Regions from separate parts of the Flavobacterium sp. CSZ genome, predicted to be linked through region 2. Evidence: riboswitches for the same ligand, from Rfam matches in the RefSeq annotation. Region 2 holds a riboswitch; each other region holds the start of a gene.
The links. Region 2 has a riboswitch for cobalamin ahead of IRZ78_RS01910 (TonB-dependent receptor plug domain-containing protein). Riboswitches for the same ligand answer to the same signal wherever they lie in the genome.
Positions count from the first base shown of each region.

Region 1: it holds a riboswitch for cobalamin, as region 2 does, so the genes downstream of both, IRZ78_RS11950 (TonB-dependent receptor) here and IRZ78_RS01910 (TonB-dependent receptor plug domain-containing protein) in region 2, are expected to answer to the same signal.
Region 3: it holds a riboswitch for cobalamin, as region 2 does, so the genes downstream of both, IRZ78_RS24645 (DUF5074 domain-containing protein) here and IRZ78_RS01910 (TonB-dependent receptor plug domain-containing protein) in region 2, are expected to answer to the same signal.

Region 1 is NZ_JADKPQ010000009.1:41,400-45,961, reverse strand. It holds gene IRZ78_RS11955 (DUF5074 domain-containing protein) at 1-981, opposite strand, end outside; gene IRZ78_RS11950 (TonB-dependent receptor) at 987-2,795, opposite strand; cobalamin riboswitch at 2,876-3,085, opposite strand; gene cobC (alpha-ribazole phosphatase) at 3,153-3,686, opposite strand; gene IRZ78_RS11940 (adenosylcobinamide-GDP ribazoletransferase) at 3,671-4,468, opposite strand; gene cobT (nicotinate-nucleotide--dimethylbenzimidazole phosphoribosyltransferase) at 4,534-4,562, opposite strand, start outside.
Region 2 is NZ_JADKPQ010000001.1:455,353-459,914, reverse strand. It holds gene IRZ78_RS01930 (hypothetical protein) at 1-29, opposite strand, end outside; gene IRZ78_RS01925 (RidA family protein) at 422-811, opposite strand; gene IRZ78_RS01920 (Crp/Fnr family transcriptional regulator) at 985-1,548, opposite strand; gene IRZ78_RS01915 (hypothetical protein) at 1,810-2,058, shown strand; cobalamin riboswitch at 2,348-2,556, shown strand; gene IRZ78_RS01910 (TonB-dependent receptor plug domain-containing protein) at 2,670-4,562, shown strand, end outside.
Region 3 is NZ_JADKPQ010000031.1:48,930-53,491, reverse strand. It holds gene IRZ78_RS24645 (DUF5074 domain-containing protein) at 154-1,473, opposite strand; cobalamin riboswitch at 1,790-1,982, opposite strand; gene IRZ78_RS24640 (MFS transporter) at 2,225-3,721, shown strand; gene IRZ78_RS24635 (DUF6814 family protein) at 3,732-3,956, shown strand; gene IRZ78_RS24630 (alpha-amylase family glycosyl hydrolase) at 4,061-4,562, opposite strand, start outside.

The sequences.
Region 1 (4,562 bases), on a different contig from region 2:
ATTATCTACATTATTTACTTTGTCTGCAACATATATCTTGCTATTTTTTACTGCTAGTCCATAAAGTGAGGTAACCTCAGTAGCCTTGAAAATTGGAGCAGTTGGTAAAGCTGTAGCGCTTGTAGCAAGAGAGTAAATATTACTGTCAATAGTGTAATATAATTTATCGTTTTCAATATCTAAATATCCAGGATGTATTACACCATCAAAACTAAGAGTAGATGTAATAGTATTACTGCTTAAACTAACTTTTACTAATTTACCAGCTGTTTGTGTGGGAGCATAGTAAGGATATCCTTCGCATAAAATATACAAGCTTCCATTGTCTTTTACCAATCCTCCAGGCATATCACCTACCACGAAGTTAGTCACTACCGAGTTAGTTGCAGCATTAATTACAGTTAATGAATTTCCGAAGTTGTAACCTCCTTTATGAGTTACATAAAGTTTACCGCCGTTTTCAATTATTTTTTCAGGTCCTTCAACTACAGGAATTTTAGATGTTATAGTGTTTGTGGTAAGGTCGAGAATCCCTACGTAATCATCATTTGGATCAGCTCCGTCCCCCCAGTTTGTAACATATCCTTTTCCGTTTGCAAAAGCGATATATCTAGGGGTTTTGATGTTTGCAGTAACAGTAGCGATGCTCTTGAAAGTATATCTGTTTACTACTTCAATTTTATTAGAATTATTTACAACCAGGTAAGCGAAGTCTCCATTAAAACCGATGCATTGAATAATGTCATTTGTTGTTTTTTCAGGATTTAATAAAGAAAAAACATTGTTTTCAATTTTTAAATCATCTGATAGATAAGATACATTTCCATTCGATTTAAGAAATTGACCTTCATTTGCAATAAATAATCCACCTTCGTAATTTCCGCGAGGTTCTGGTGCAGTATCATCATTATCGCTGCTACATGACACGAAAAATGCCGAGCTTATTATGACAGTTAAAAATAGTTTGTTAAATCTTTTCATCGTATTTAAAAATTAAGGTTTATGTATATTGTATAATTTCTTCCCGGCATTTGTCTGTTGGTAACGGGTTGATAATTTTCATTCCAGATATTTAAAGCTTGTATGCCAAGTTTATAACTGTTCTTTTTTCCAAAATCGTAATCAACACCAATATTCCCAATATTATAATCTTTTACTTTACTCGCAGGATTATTAAAAGGCGTTGTATAAGCATCTCCGTTGTATAAGTATTGAAAATAAGAAGATACTTTTTTCCAATTATAAGAAACCGATCCTGTTAGTTTATGGTAAGGAACGTAAATCAATTGCTTGTAAACAGATTCTCCTTTTATTATTTGTTTACTTTCAGAAACCGTATAAGCGTAAGTTCCGTTAACGGTAAAATTGTTGTTTCCTATTTTGGGTCTCCATTCTAATACTATTTCGGCGCCATAAGCTCTTACTTTATCTGTGTTTTCCGGTGACCAGGCGCCACCGCTTCCTTCAGTCGGAACCCAGCGTAATAAGTCTTTGATCGAATTATAATAGGTTGTCAGAGAGACAGAAAAATTCTTTGTAAAAAACTCATTGCCAATTTCTGCCTGATAAGAAGTTTCACGTCTTAGATCAGGATTACCGCTTCCTTCCCAAAACAAATCATTATATGTAGGCATTCTGAAATTTTTTGAAGCGTTAAATTTCACACGATAAAAATCAGTAAATTGATAACGTGTTCCAAAAGAAAACAGGAATGGATTCCCGAAATTATCGGTTACTTCCTGGCGTATGCTGGCATTGTAATCCCATTTTTCAGTAACTAAATGACTTAACAGCAAACTAGCCGAGCCAACTTCTCTTTTTGCATTATCGATGCTCGAACCATATCCTTTATTACGACTGTAATCGACAATAGTGTTTAGTTTGATTTTATCATTTACATCAAAAGCCAAATCATATTTTATGATAGAAGTTTCAACTTTTCCATAGGTAAACAGTTCAGAATTTATATTGGCAAAATACTTATAGGACTCGCCAATATGTGCCAATTTCAATTTTGATGTAAAACTATTAAACAGACTTTCCCATTCTAATAAATTTCGGGTATTAAAATCGTTGTACTTTGTTTTGGTTTCTGTGGGTGTGATTAAAGAAAAATGACGCTCTGCATCATAAAACTGGCTGTATGCTTTTATGGTATTTTTAGCATCTATTTTATACCCAAAAGTGGTGTTCATGCTGGTGTTATAATACTCACCATTTATGTTTCTCTGATCTGTTGTGCCAGGATATTTAAAATCATTATCAGAGCTATTTCTGGAGATATTGACCTGTAAACTATATTTATCAGAAGATGCGTTGATGCGATAATTGGCACTCAAAGTATTGTAACTTCCCAGGCTAAAAAATACCTGATTAGAGAATTCGTTTTTAAATCTCAAATCATTATTAAGGTGAATGCTTCCGCCGATGGCACTGCTTCCGTATAAAACACTTCCTCCACCAGCTTTCACAGCTATAGAATTAAAATCCCTTGTTCCGATGGTGTTGAAATCCGTCTGACCTAAAAATTGTGAATTAATGTTGATACCATTCCAGATAACAGCAGTTTGTGCTGCAGTAGTTCCCCTGAAAGAAGGTCCGGATGTCATACCAAAACCATTTTCCTTAAAATAAATGACAGTATTGAAATTTAAAAGAGAAGTTAAAGAAGAGGCGTTTTTACTGATAACGGAATCATTTAATACCTGAACCAATTGTGAGGCAGAGTACTTTTTAAGATTAGCGTCTGAAACGACAACTTCTTTTAGTTTATTAATAGTATCATTCTGCGCCATAATAATTTGGCACAGCAGCAATAAACAAAATGCGAAAAGTTTTTTTAAAGTCATAATTTCTAAACTCTTTTTCCCGAGAGCTTGATATTTGTTACAAAGGCAGGTCTCCTGGCTTGCGTCTTGTTGTTTACCTTCCCATTCGCCGGGGCGAGCAGTGGTATTAGAGTTAACAACAAACATTCTTTTTAGAACTAAGCTTACAGTTGCGGGTACAGCTCAAGATTTTGATTATTACTTGATTCCCTTTTAATGTGTTTTGAAATAACACAACCTTAATTGGTTGCAAAGATAAAGTTAAAAATATCGAATTTTCTAATTTGTTTGACTATTAAGGATAAAATTTAAACAAAAAGGTATTTAAAGTGCTATTTTTATTACCTCACCAAAATCTACTTTGTTATTAAAGGTATCTTTTAGAGGCAACGAAGTATGATGACATAAAATACTACGTATTACTCCTGCGTGCGCTACTATAATGATAGGTTTTGTTATTTCTTTTGAAATTTGAGATAAAAAAATCCCCACTCGTTCGTGTAATACAACAAATGATTCGCCATTTGAAACCCTGATATTTACAAAATCCTCCATCCAGGGATTAAGTTGCTCCGGCGGAATTTCATTCCAGTTTTTCATTTCCCAATCGCCAAAATTCATTTCCATTAAACGATCTTCTTTTTCAAATGCAATTGTTTTAATATGATCCTGAATATATTCAGCTAAAATGACACAACGTTTTAGTGGACTCGAAAAAATTATTGCTTCAGGAGGTAATTGCGAAACGATATTTTCAAAAACAGATTCAAAAGGTTCTGCCAAATCTACATCAGATTGTCCGTAACAAACTCCTTTTTCGCAAATCGTTTCGGTATGACGAACTAGATAAATTTCCATATCAAAAGAATACTTAAATAATAAACAACCTCGCAAACCTGTTGTGTTGCGCCAAGACAGTCTCCAGTATAACCATCAATCCATTTCTGGAAATAACGTGCAAGAAAAAATCTTGCTATAAAAACAGGAATTAAAGCCAAAAGGAATTTATATTGAAAATAAGAGAAAACGAAAAGAGGAAGTAATCCGAAGAAAAACGAACCGAAAATTTCTTTCCAGCTATGGTTTTTTGCAATAGGTTTACTTTTACTCGAAGCATCGTCTCTGGAATATTCATGCGTAAAAATAATAGAGATGGCAGCCAAACGGCTCAAAGCATGAGCAGAAATAAACAAAATAAAAACCTGAATAAGTGCAATAGAATTATCTCCTTTAAAAAGCGAAACAGATTCTGAAAGCAATTTGAATTTTAATAAAAAAAGCAAAACCAAACCAATAGCTCCATAAGCACCAATCGCGCTGTCTTTCATAATAATCAGGATTTTTTCTTTGGTCCAGCCGCCACCAAAACCATCACAAACATCTGCAAAGCCATCTTCGTGAAAAGCTCCGGTAGTAAGAACAGAAACAATAAGGGCAAAAATTACCGCTGTTTCTGTTGAAAGAAAAAACGAAAAAAGATAGAAAGCCAGAAAAGAAATGCTCCCCACAATCCAGCCAATCAAAGGGAAATACCGAGTGGCTTTGTTTAAATAATCAGGATGATGGTCAATGTTTTTGGGACAAGGAATTCTGGTGTAAAACATTAAAGAGGTAAAGAAAATATGTAGTTCTTTTTTCATTTAAGAATTGTGATTATATATTTACGATTAGGACTGCAAACTGAAACTGCAAACTGCGACTTTTTTCATTTCCTGCTAACCCCCGCACTTTCAA
Region 2 (4,562 bases):
TTTAATCTTAGTACATTAATATTGTCCAAACTTAATATTCTTAAAATTTAATAAAAAATAGCGATAATCAGGAATAAGATAAAATTCAATATTTTTCCAAAAACGTACCAGTGAATTGAATTTATCTTATTACAAGACTATCGTTTGAGGTAATTACGTAAAAATTGAATTTTTAGTTTTGAAATATAAGGCAAAAAATTTAAAAAAATAGACGGAATTATATGTTTTTTTTAGATAACCGTTTGAAAGACTATTGTTTAAAGGTTAAAATTGTAAGAAGATTTTACTTCTTTTTTATTTTAAAACTTTTCAAAAAATAAATAAATTGATTTGATTTTTTTAATTTTAAAGAAAAAAAATAAACAAAAAAGCTGCGTTTTTCCTGAAAAGAAAGACACAGCTTTTTTATATCATGAAGACTTTATTTTACAACAGTCGCTTCGAGTTCAACTTTTAAAGTCTCAAAAAGACTTTTTACTTCCAGTAAAGTTGTCGCTTGTTTCATACCATGTTTCGCCACCCAATCCTGAATAAGATTAAAATGTGGCCAAAGTTCATCAGTCGCAGTAGTATAGATATTCAACCGAACAATTCCGCTGCATTCATATCCGGCTTCCGTAATGACTTGTTCCAGATTTTGCAATGCCAGTTTTATTTGCGATTCCATGTTTTCATTACTGGAGATTCCGTCAGCACTTATCGCCGTTTGTCCCGAAACATATAATGTTCCTTGCGGATTTTTTACTTCAATTGCTTGTACATAACTGCGTTGATTTTGCCATTCCCAAGGATTAAATTCTCTTTTTTCCATTTGTTTTCCTTTTTTCGTTTGTGTCAATACAGGCATCGTAGTTAATAATAGTAATACTAAAAGGCTTGCCGTTTTTTTCACGATTACAGTTTAAAATTGTAATACAAAATTGATCATAACGGCTGGAAAGTACTCGTGACATTTTTCAAGATTTTGATGTGAGAATTGTCACATCAGGAAGATAATCGACTTAATGTTTCGCGCGAAACGCCTAAATACGAAGCAATAAGACTTTTAGGAACACGCTGCAGGAGCGAAGGATATTGTTTTAATAATTGGTCGTAACGCTCTTTAGAGTTAGAAGTCTGCCAGGAAACAATGCGGCGTTGAGATCCCAGAAAACCAAAAGTGGCTTTCTCCAGAAAAAAGCGTTCCATTTTCTGCAAGCCGTTGCATAGGTTTTTATAATCTTCAAACGAGCAGCAAAGTACTTCAGTATCTTCAAGGCATTCTAATGACATTGTAGCTTCAGTTTGGGTAAAAAAGGCGTAGTAATCACTTTCCCACCAATCTTCCATAGCAAAAGAAACAACATGCTGCTTTGCTTTTTCATCAGTATATACCAATTTTAAAAGTCCCGAAATGATAAAATAAGAATACTTGACAGAATCACCTTCCTGAATAAGAAACTGATATTTTTTAAATTTTTTGGAAGTAAAATGAGAAGACACAAAAGCAAACTCTTCATCAGTAAGAGGAATTATTTTTTCTATATGTTCTCTAAGTTGATTGTGCATAGTAGCATCCAAAGTTATTGAAATTTTAATAAAAGAGAAGCTTTTATTATCGATATCAATTTTGTGGTTAGCATAAAATATAAGAAAATTAAATTTAGGAAGTAGATAACGATTTAATAAAATTAATAACAATTTCTTAAACTTTTGTTTATTAGTGTGTTGATAAATAATGTTTTATAAAGCGATTTTAGGAACATTAGTAACGAATTAATTTTTATATTTGAGAATGAATCAGAGTCAAATAATTTAAAATATTTACAAATGGATAAAGCTATAAAACTAAAAGTTCGTAAGGAGTTGGATAGTCAACAACAGTTGAATATTATTAAATTAAAGGGTAGTTTAATCTCTAAAGGCTATACCGAAATTATTCATATCCTCGATCAGGATGATGAGTTTCATATCAATTCTTTCGCAACTCCTTCTGAAACTACAAATGAAGTCCAGGAATTTATCAAAGCATTTATCTACAAAGAAAATTTGGCAGATACCATAACAATTTTTAGATAGTAAAATATTTATTGCTTATAAAAAAAAAATACATTTTATTAGATCCTTCATTTCTAATCCTATTTCAACTATAACCCAAGTTTTCAACCTTGGGTTATGTGTTTTTAGAACCCAATTCTCCAAGCCTCAACGATCGAAATCGTTGCCGATCTTACAGCTGTATTTTGACTCAAATTAATTTGGCAAAAACTTGCTTTTAAGTTACTTGTGTTATTAATGACATTTTTGTTAATTTATTATTAAAAATGTAATTTCGTTACGTTGTACTTCTTTTTATAAAGATAATCATATCTTTACGTCAGATTTTGGTCTGTTTTCTTTAGAAAAATAAAAGAAAATAGTTAAAAGGGAATCAGGTGCAAATCCTGAGCAGACCCGCTACTGTAAGTTCTATATAAGTCTTTAAACGTTACTAATGCCATTGTTCGCCGCGGCGAATGAGAAGGTTGTTTAAAGATGGAACAAGTCAGGAGACCTGCCATAATCACATAGTTTAAGGCTTTCGTGGAATAAAGTCGAACAACAAAAATTGACCTGCTATTGCATAGTGGGATTCTCTCTTTTTGCTTTTTGATTACTACATCCGCGAGGTTTATTTAATTAAATCAGTGATGTATAATACAAAAAAATTACTCTTATTATTTTTCTTATTTATTGCTCCATATTTGATTCATTCGCAAGTATCTAATGACAGTTTGCGTGTTTTAAAAGAAGTTATTCTAAAAGGGAAACCATATCAGGAAGTAATTCCCGTACAAAGTCTTTCAGGAAAATTACTGGAGAATTTAGCAAGCCATAATGTTGCCGATGCATTGAGATATTTTGCAGGAATTCAAATTAAAGATTATGGCGGTCTCGGCGGACTTAAAACGGTCGATGTACGTAATATGGGTACACACCATGTAGGTGTTTTTTATGATGGTATTCAGTTAGGTAACGCGCAAAATGGAGTCACGGATCTGGGAAAATATTCCTTAGATGACATGGAATCCCTAACCTTATATAATGGACAGAAAAGTGAAATTTTTCAGTCTGCAAAGGATTTTTCAGCCGCTTCGACCATTTATTTAAGAACAAAACGTCCTGTTTTTGTTGGTGATAAAAAAACAAATTTACTGGTAAGGTTTAAAACCATGTCTATCAACTATTTCGATCCTTCTTTTAGATGGGAACAAAAACTGAGCGATAAAGTCAGCATGAACGTTAGTTCTGAATACATCAAATCAAACGGACAATACAAATTTAGATACAAAAGAAACAATCTCGACGGATCAGTAGCCTACGATACCACTGCCACCAGACATAATAGCGATATAGAAGCATTACGATTTGAATCCGGCCTTTACGGAAAAATCAATAATGGTTCCTGGGATGCCAAAGTGTACTATTATGATTCAGATAGAGGAGCACCCGGAGCTATTGTCGAAAATAAATTTTCAGACGGTTTCAGGCAATACGACAAGAATTTTTTCGCACAAGGAACTTTAATCAAGGATTTTACCAAAAGATATAAGTTTCAGGCCAAAGCAAAATATGCTTACGATTACACGCACTATGTGGCACGAGATACCACCAATATATTAGGCGAAACCGTAACCGAAGGCGCACAATCTGACGATAGTTACTACCAGCAGGAATATTATTTCTCAGCCGTAAACATGTACAGTATATTGTCGAATTGGGATGTTTCGCTATCTACAGATTTTCAGTACAATAGATTAAATGCAACCAGAAAAGGAATAAATACTCAATTTTCTTTTCCGCAGCGTTATACAGCATTATTTTCTTTGGCAAGTTCTTATCGATATGGTGGTTTTAAAGCTTTGGGAAGCGTTGTGGGAACTTATGTTCAGGAAGAAGTGCGCTACAATGCAAAAGCCCCGGATAAAAAAGAATTTACACCCGCTTTATTTTTAGGCTACACACCTTTTAAAAATTACGATTTTAATGTGAGAGCATTTGCAAAACGTATTTTCAGAATGCCCACTTTTAATGATTTGTATTATACAATGGTTGGTTCGAGTACTTTAAGACCTGAATATATGAACCAGTACGATATTGGTTTGACTTATAATTTACTGGTAAATAAAGGATTCTTTGATAAAATATCTTTTCAGGTCGATGGCTATTATACCAATACTAAAGATAAAATCGTAGCAGCGCCTACAGGAAATTTATTTCGCTGGATGATGACCAACATAGGGCAGGTAAAAGGTAAAGGAGTAGAGTCTGTCGTGAATATGGGCATGCATATTGGCAAAGTAAATTTAAGTACCAACTTAACGTATACGTATTCTGAAAACAGGGATTTTACCAAATTTGCCGGTCTTGAATTGTCCTCTTATGGAGACCAGATCCCTTACACCCCGTGGCATAGCGGATCCGGAATATTGAACGCTGAGTACGAAACATGGAACTTCAACTACAGTTTTGTATACGTAGGAAAACGTTACAATGGTAATGTCAATAATATAAAAGTCAACGAAGTCCAGCCTTGGTATACA
Region 3 (4,562 bases), on a different contig from region 2:
CCAAAGTGCGCTAAGATTTTCACCTGACGTTATGCTGAGAAAACGCAAAGTTCGCAAAGCTTTACGATAAAAAGCTTTGCGAACTTTGTGTTTTTTACTTTGCGATCTTTGCGGTTAATTTTTTTTTCGCTTAAATCTGGTTCCGAAAAAAAACTATTGATGAAACACCGAAACCGCAGGGAAATAATATCCTGAATAATTTACCGATGCTATTTTAACTCCTGAATCGGCGTTGAATAAATAAAGATTATTAATAGAGAAATTAACCCCAAAACCTTCATTTAATGTATTCAGTACCAAAGTGTTTTTCTTTCGATCATAACCAATTCCTGCACCATATAAGATATTTGAATTTGTTAAACTAATAAAAGGTTCCGCCAAGGACTCCGGAGTTCCTGTGTATTTATAAACTTCTTTACCACCGCTAAAACTTCCGTTTTTAGCAATAAAAATATCATTTTTAGCCGCTGTAATAGATCCCGGATGCCATGCTCCCCAGCTTCCGTAAGCCTGAAAACCTAATGCGATTTCTTTTACTTCAAGCGTATTCGAATCTATACTTATAAGTTTTTTACCTCCTGCTGCCCATACTTTTTTATCATCGGTAACTGCAAATCCTAAAACCATACCCGGAATAGTTTTTTCGATAGCCAATGTCGAAGCATTAATAACAATCACTCCTTTTGAAGCAGACAATGCAAAAATATAACCGTTAGACTTAACGATATCTCCTACCTGACCGGTAATACCATCGATTTGCCCATTTACCTCCATAGTATTAAGATTAAGCTTAAATATCCCTTTACTCGAAGTCAAAAGAGCTTGATTTTCATCAATACCTACTACTGCACGCCAGTCGTTTCCGCCTTTAGCCACGATTCTTTTTTCTTCTTTAAGAGAATAAGCATCAGCAACTACAACTGGTCCGCCAACTTTAGAAACTAAAAATAGTTTTTTATTGATGATCGTTCCAAATTCTAATGTAGACGTTGCCGGTTTTAGATCCTTATCCGGATTTACTTTTACAAAAACACTGTCTTCCACGGCTTTTGTATCATATCTGTAAAACCCTACCGTTCCTGTTCCGTGACCAAACCATCCTTCGTTGATCATAAAGAAACCGTTTTCATATGCTCCCCATGCATGAATATTATAAGTTAGAGAAACGTTTCCGCCATCATTTTTGGCTGTCATTGTAATTTTAAAATCGCCTCTTGCTTCCGGTTTAAAGATATAAGTAGAATCAGATCCTACTACTTTTCCGTCTACGGCCCATTCAAAAGAAACATTCTTTCTATCGGCTAATTTTGAGCTTAATTGCAGCGTTTTTCCAATGGTCAAAGTATCTTTTAACTGCTGTTCGCCTTTTATTACAGGTGGAGCTGTAAAATCATCATCATTATTACACGAAATTGTCAGCAGCATCAAAGAGACGATTGCAATTAATGGTTTGGAAAAAAATTGGTTTTTCATTATTAAATATTTAAAAAATTATATTACTTAAATCTTTAAATCGAAATACAATTTACCTGGACAAAAGCGGTATAAGCACTTTTGCAAAAGCAAACATCTTGTACAACGATACGTTTTAATGATTTTTTTAATGAAGAAAAACAATGAATCGCATAGAAAAACATCTCGAAGAAAATTGTTTTGACGATATCATATTTGCAGAAAAAAAAACTCATAAACTCTATTTTTGGCTTACGAGAATAGAATAACGAAACAATACATGATCACACAAAGTGAAAAGTATTGTTCTTAATTCAAGCTTCAATCCCCGAAAGCTATTTATTACTATAAAAATGGCAGGTCTTCTGACTTGCTCCCTACACCCAGCCTTCCCTTTCAAAATGAAAAGTGACGTATTAAAGGGTTTCAGTTAATGAGCTTACAGCTGCGGGACAGTTTTGGATTTTCACCAAATTCCCTTTTAATGTCAATATTGCATCAATATGACAACCATTTTCTGTTCTAAAATTTGAGCTGCAAAACTAGTGTTTTCTTTCGTAACAAAGCAACAGTCCTTTATTTTAAAGGCTTTGACCATTGCTGCAAACTATAATTTATTTCGATTTACAAAGCTTTGACTTACCGAATAAATGTTAAATCAACAAATAAACATCATTTGTTAAAAAAGTATCAAATAAATAAAAAATTATCTTTTATATTCGTGAAAAAATATTTAATACTCTTAATTGTCATCAAGTATATAAATTAGTTTATGAGCAAAACTTCTACAAAAGGCATCTGGAAAGTAATTTCGGCCTCATCAATGGGTACTATGATTGAATGGTATGATTTCTATATTTTTGGGAGTTTGGCCGTTGTAATTTCAACTAAATTCTTTCCGAGTGATAATCCAACCGCTGCCTTCTTATCGACTTTGGCCACTTTTGCTGCCGGATTTGTCGTAAGACCTTTTGGCGCTTTATTTTTTGGAAGACTCGGAGATATTATTGGCCGAAAATATACTTTTATGGCTACCTTATTATTAATGGGGGGTTCTACTTTTTTAATAGGCTGTATCCCGAGTTATGAAACGATTGGTTTTATGGCTCCATTATTAGTATTGATTCTGCGTTTATTACAAGGATTAGCGCTTGGTGGAGAATATGGAGGCGCAGCGACTTATGTTGCCGAACATGCTCCTGTGGGACAAAAAGGATATTGGACTTCCTGGATTCAAACTACAGCTACAGTTGGTTTATTTATTTCGTTAATGGTTATTCTGGCGACCAAAAATGTACTTTCGTCTGAAGATTTTGATTCCTGGGGATGGCGGGTTCCGTTCTGGGTTTCGATTGTTATGGTGGGTGTTTCTTATTTAATTCGTAAAAACATGGATGAATCTCCTGTTTTTGCCAAAGCTAAAAAAGAAGGTACAACCAGTACAAATCCTCTAAAAGAAAGTTTCGGAAACCGATACAACCTGAAATTCGTGTTACTCGCATTATTTGGGGCCACAATGGGACAAGGTGTTGTTTGGTACACCGGTCAGTTTTACGCTATGAGTTTTATGAAAACCGTAATGAATATCGATTCGTCGCAAGTTGATGGACTATTAGGAATTGCATTATTATTAGGTACTCCATTTTTTATTTTCTTTGGATGGCTGAGCGACAAAATAGGACGAAAATATATTATGATGGGCGGAATGCTTCTTGCGATTTTGTTCTACAGGCCTATTTACAAAATGATGTACAATACTACAGATGTAAACTACAAAACAGAACTTACTCAGGCCACAAAAGAAACAATCGAGGTTAATAAAGACAACGATTCTATTTATACTACACACAAAGAATATAGTGATGGAACTTCTTTCTTAGAGAAAAAGACGCATTTTTCAGGCAAAAAAGAAGCTCATATTACTACTTCGATTACGATCAATTCAAGCGATGAGTGGACTTTAATTTTCTTAGTTTTCATTCAGGTCTTATTTGTTACGATGGTATACGGACCTATTGCGGCATTTTTAGTCGAAATGTTTCCAACAAAAATCAGATACACGTCAATGTCTTTGCCTTATCATGTTGGTAATGGTATTTTTGGAGGTCTGCTTCCTGCTATTTCGACATATTTTGTAACTCATGCTAAAGGAGCCGGAAAACCGGACTTTTATCTCGACGGACTTTGGTATCCTATTATTATAGCTTCAGTCTGTTTTGTAATTGGAATGATTTACATCGATAATAAAAATAAAACCAATCACCTTTAATATTATAACTATGAATACTATCAAACAAATTTTAGGTGTTTTGTGGATTATCCTTGCAGTTGCAGCGGCATATTTTTGCATATTCGAATTTGGCTTACCCAAACTCTTGTCTGACCAACAAGATGATTTAGTATTTGGAATCATCATCCTTTTTATTCTTACTCCTCTCATTGTTTTAGGATTGGGAACTTTTGGCTATTTTGCCGTAATTGGAGAATACAACAAAGAGAAGTAATACAAAATTACATGAGAAAAGGGCTGTCTATTAATATAGAGCAGCCCTTTTTCATTACTAACCAAACCAAAAATTTTAATCTGTTAGAGATATATTTTAAACCTTTATTTTTTAACAAACTTCATTACTTGCGTTTTACCGCTTTCATCCAAGGCTTTTACAATATATAAACCCGTTTGTAATTCGCTTACGCCAAATTGAAAATCAACGTTTCTATTTGAAGCGAAACTTTTAACCAATTGTCCGGAAATTGAATAAACCTGAACTTTTGTAACAGCAGTATTTAAAGTAAAATAGTCTGAAACCGGATTTGGGAATAAATTCACCGCATTTCCTTTTTCAAAATCTTCAATGGCTAAATTCGCTGTTTTGTTGCCATAAATTCTATATTCTCCAGCAGGTAAATTTATTGGTGCATTTATATCCGCAACATTTATAGTCGTATTATCCATTAAATTATACCACGTTCCTGCATACGGAAAACCTGTTGAAACATTTTGTGCTGTAACATCAAAATTGGCCAGAATTAAAACATCTTTTAATTGTGCCGAAGCCAAACTGGCATTGGTTATTTTAATATTTAATGTTAACGAATTAGAATTTGGA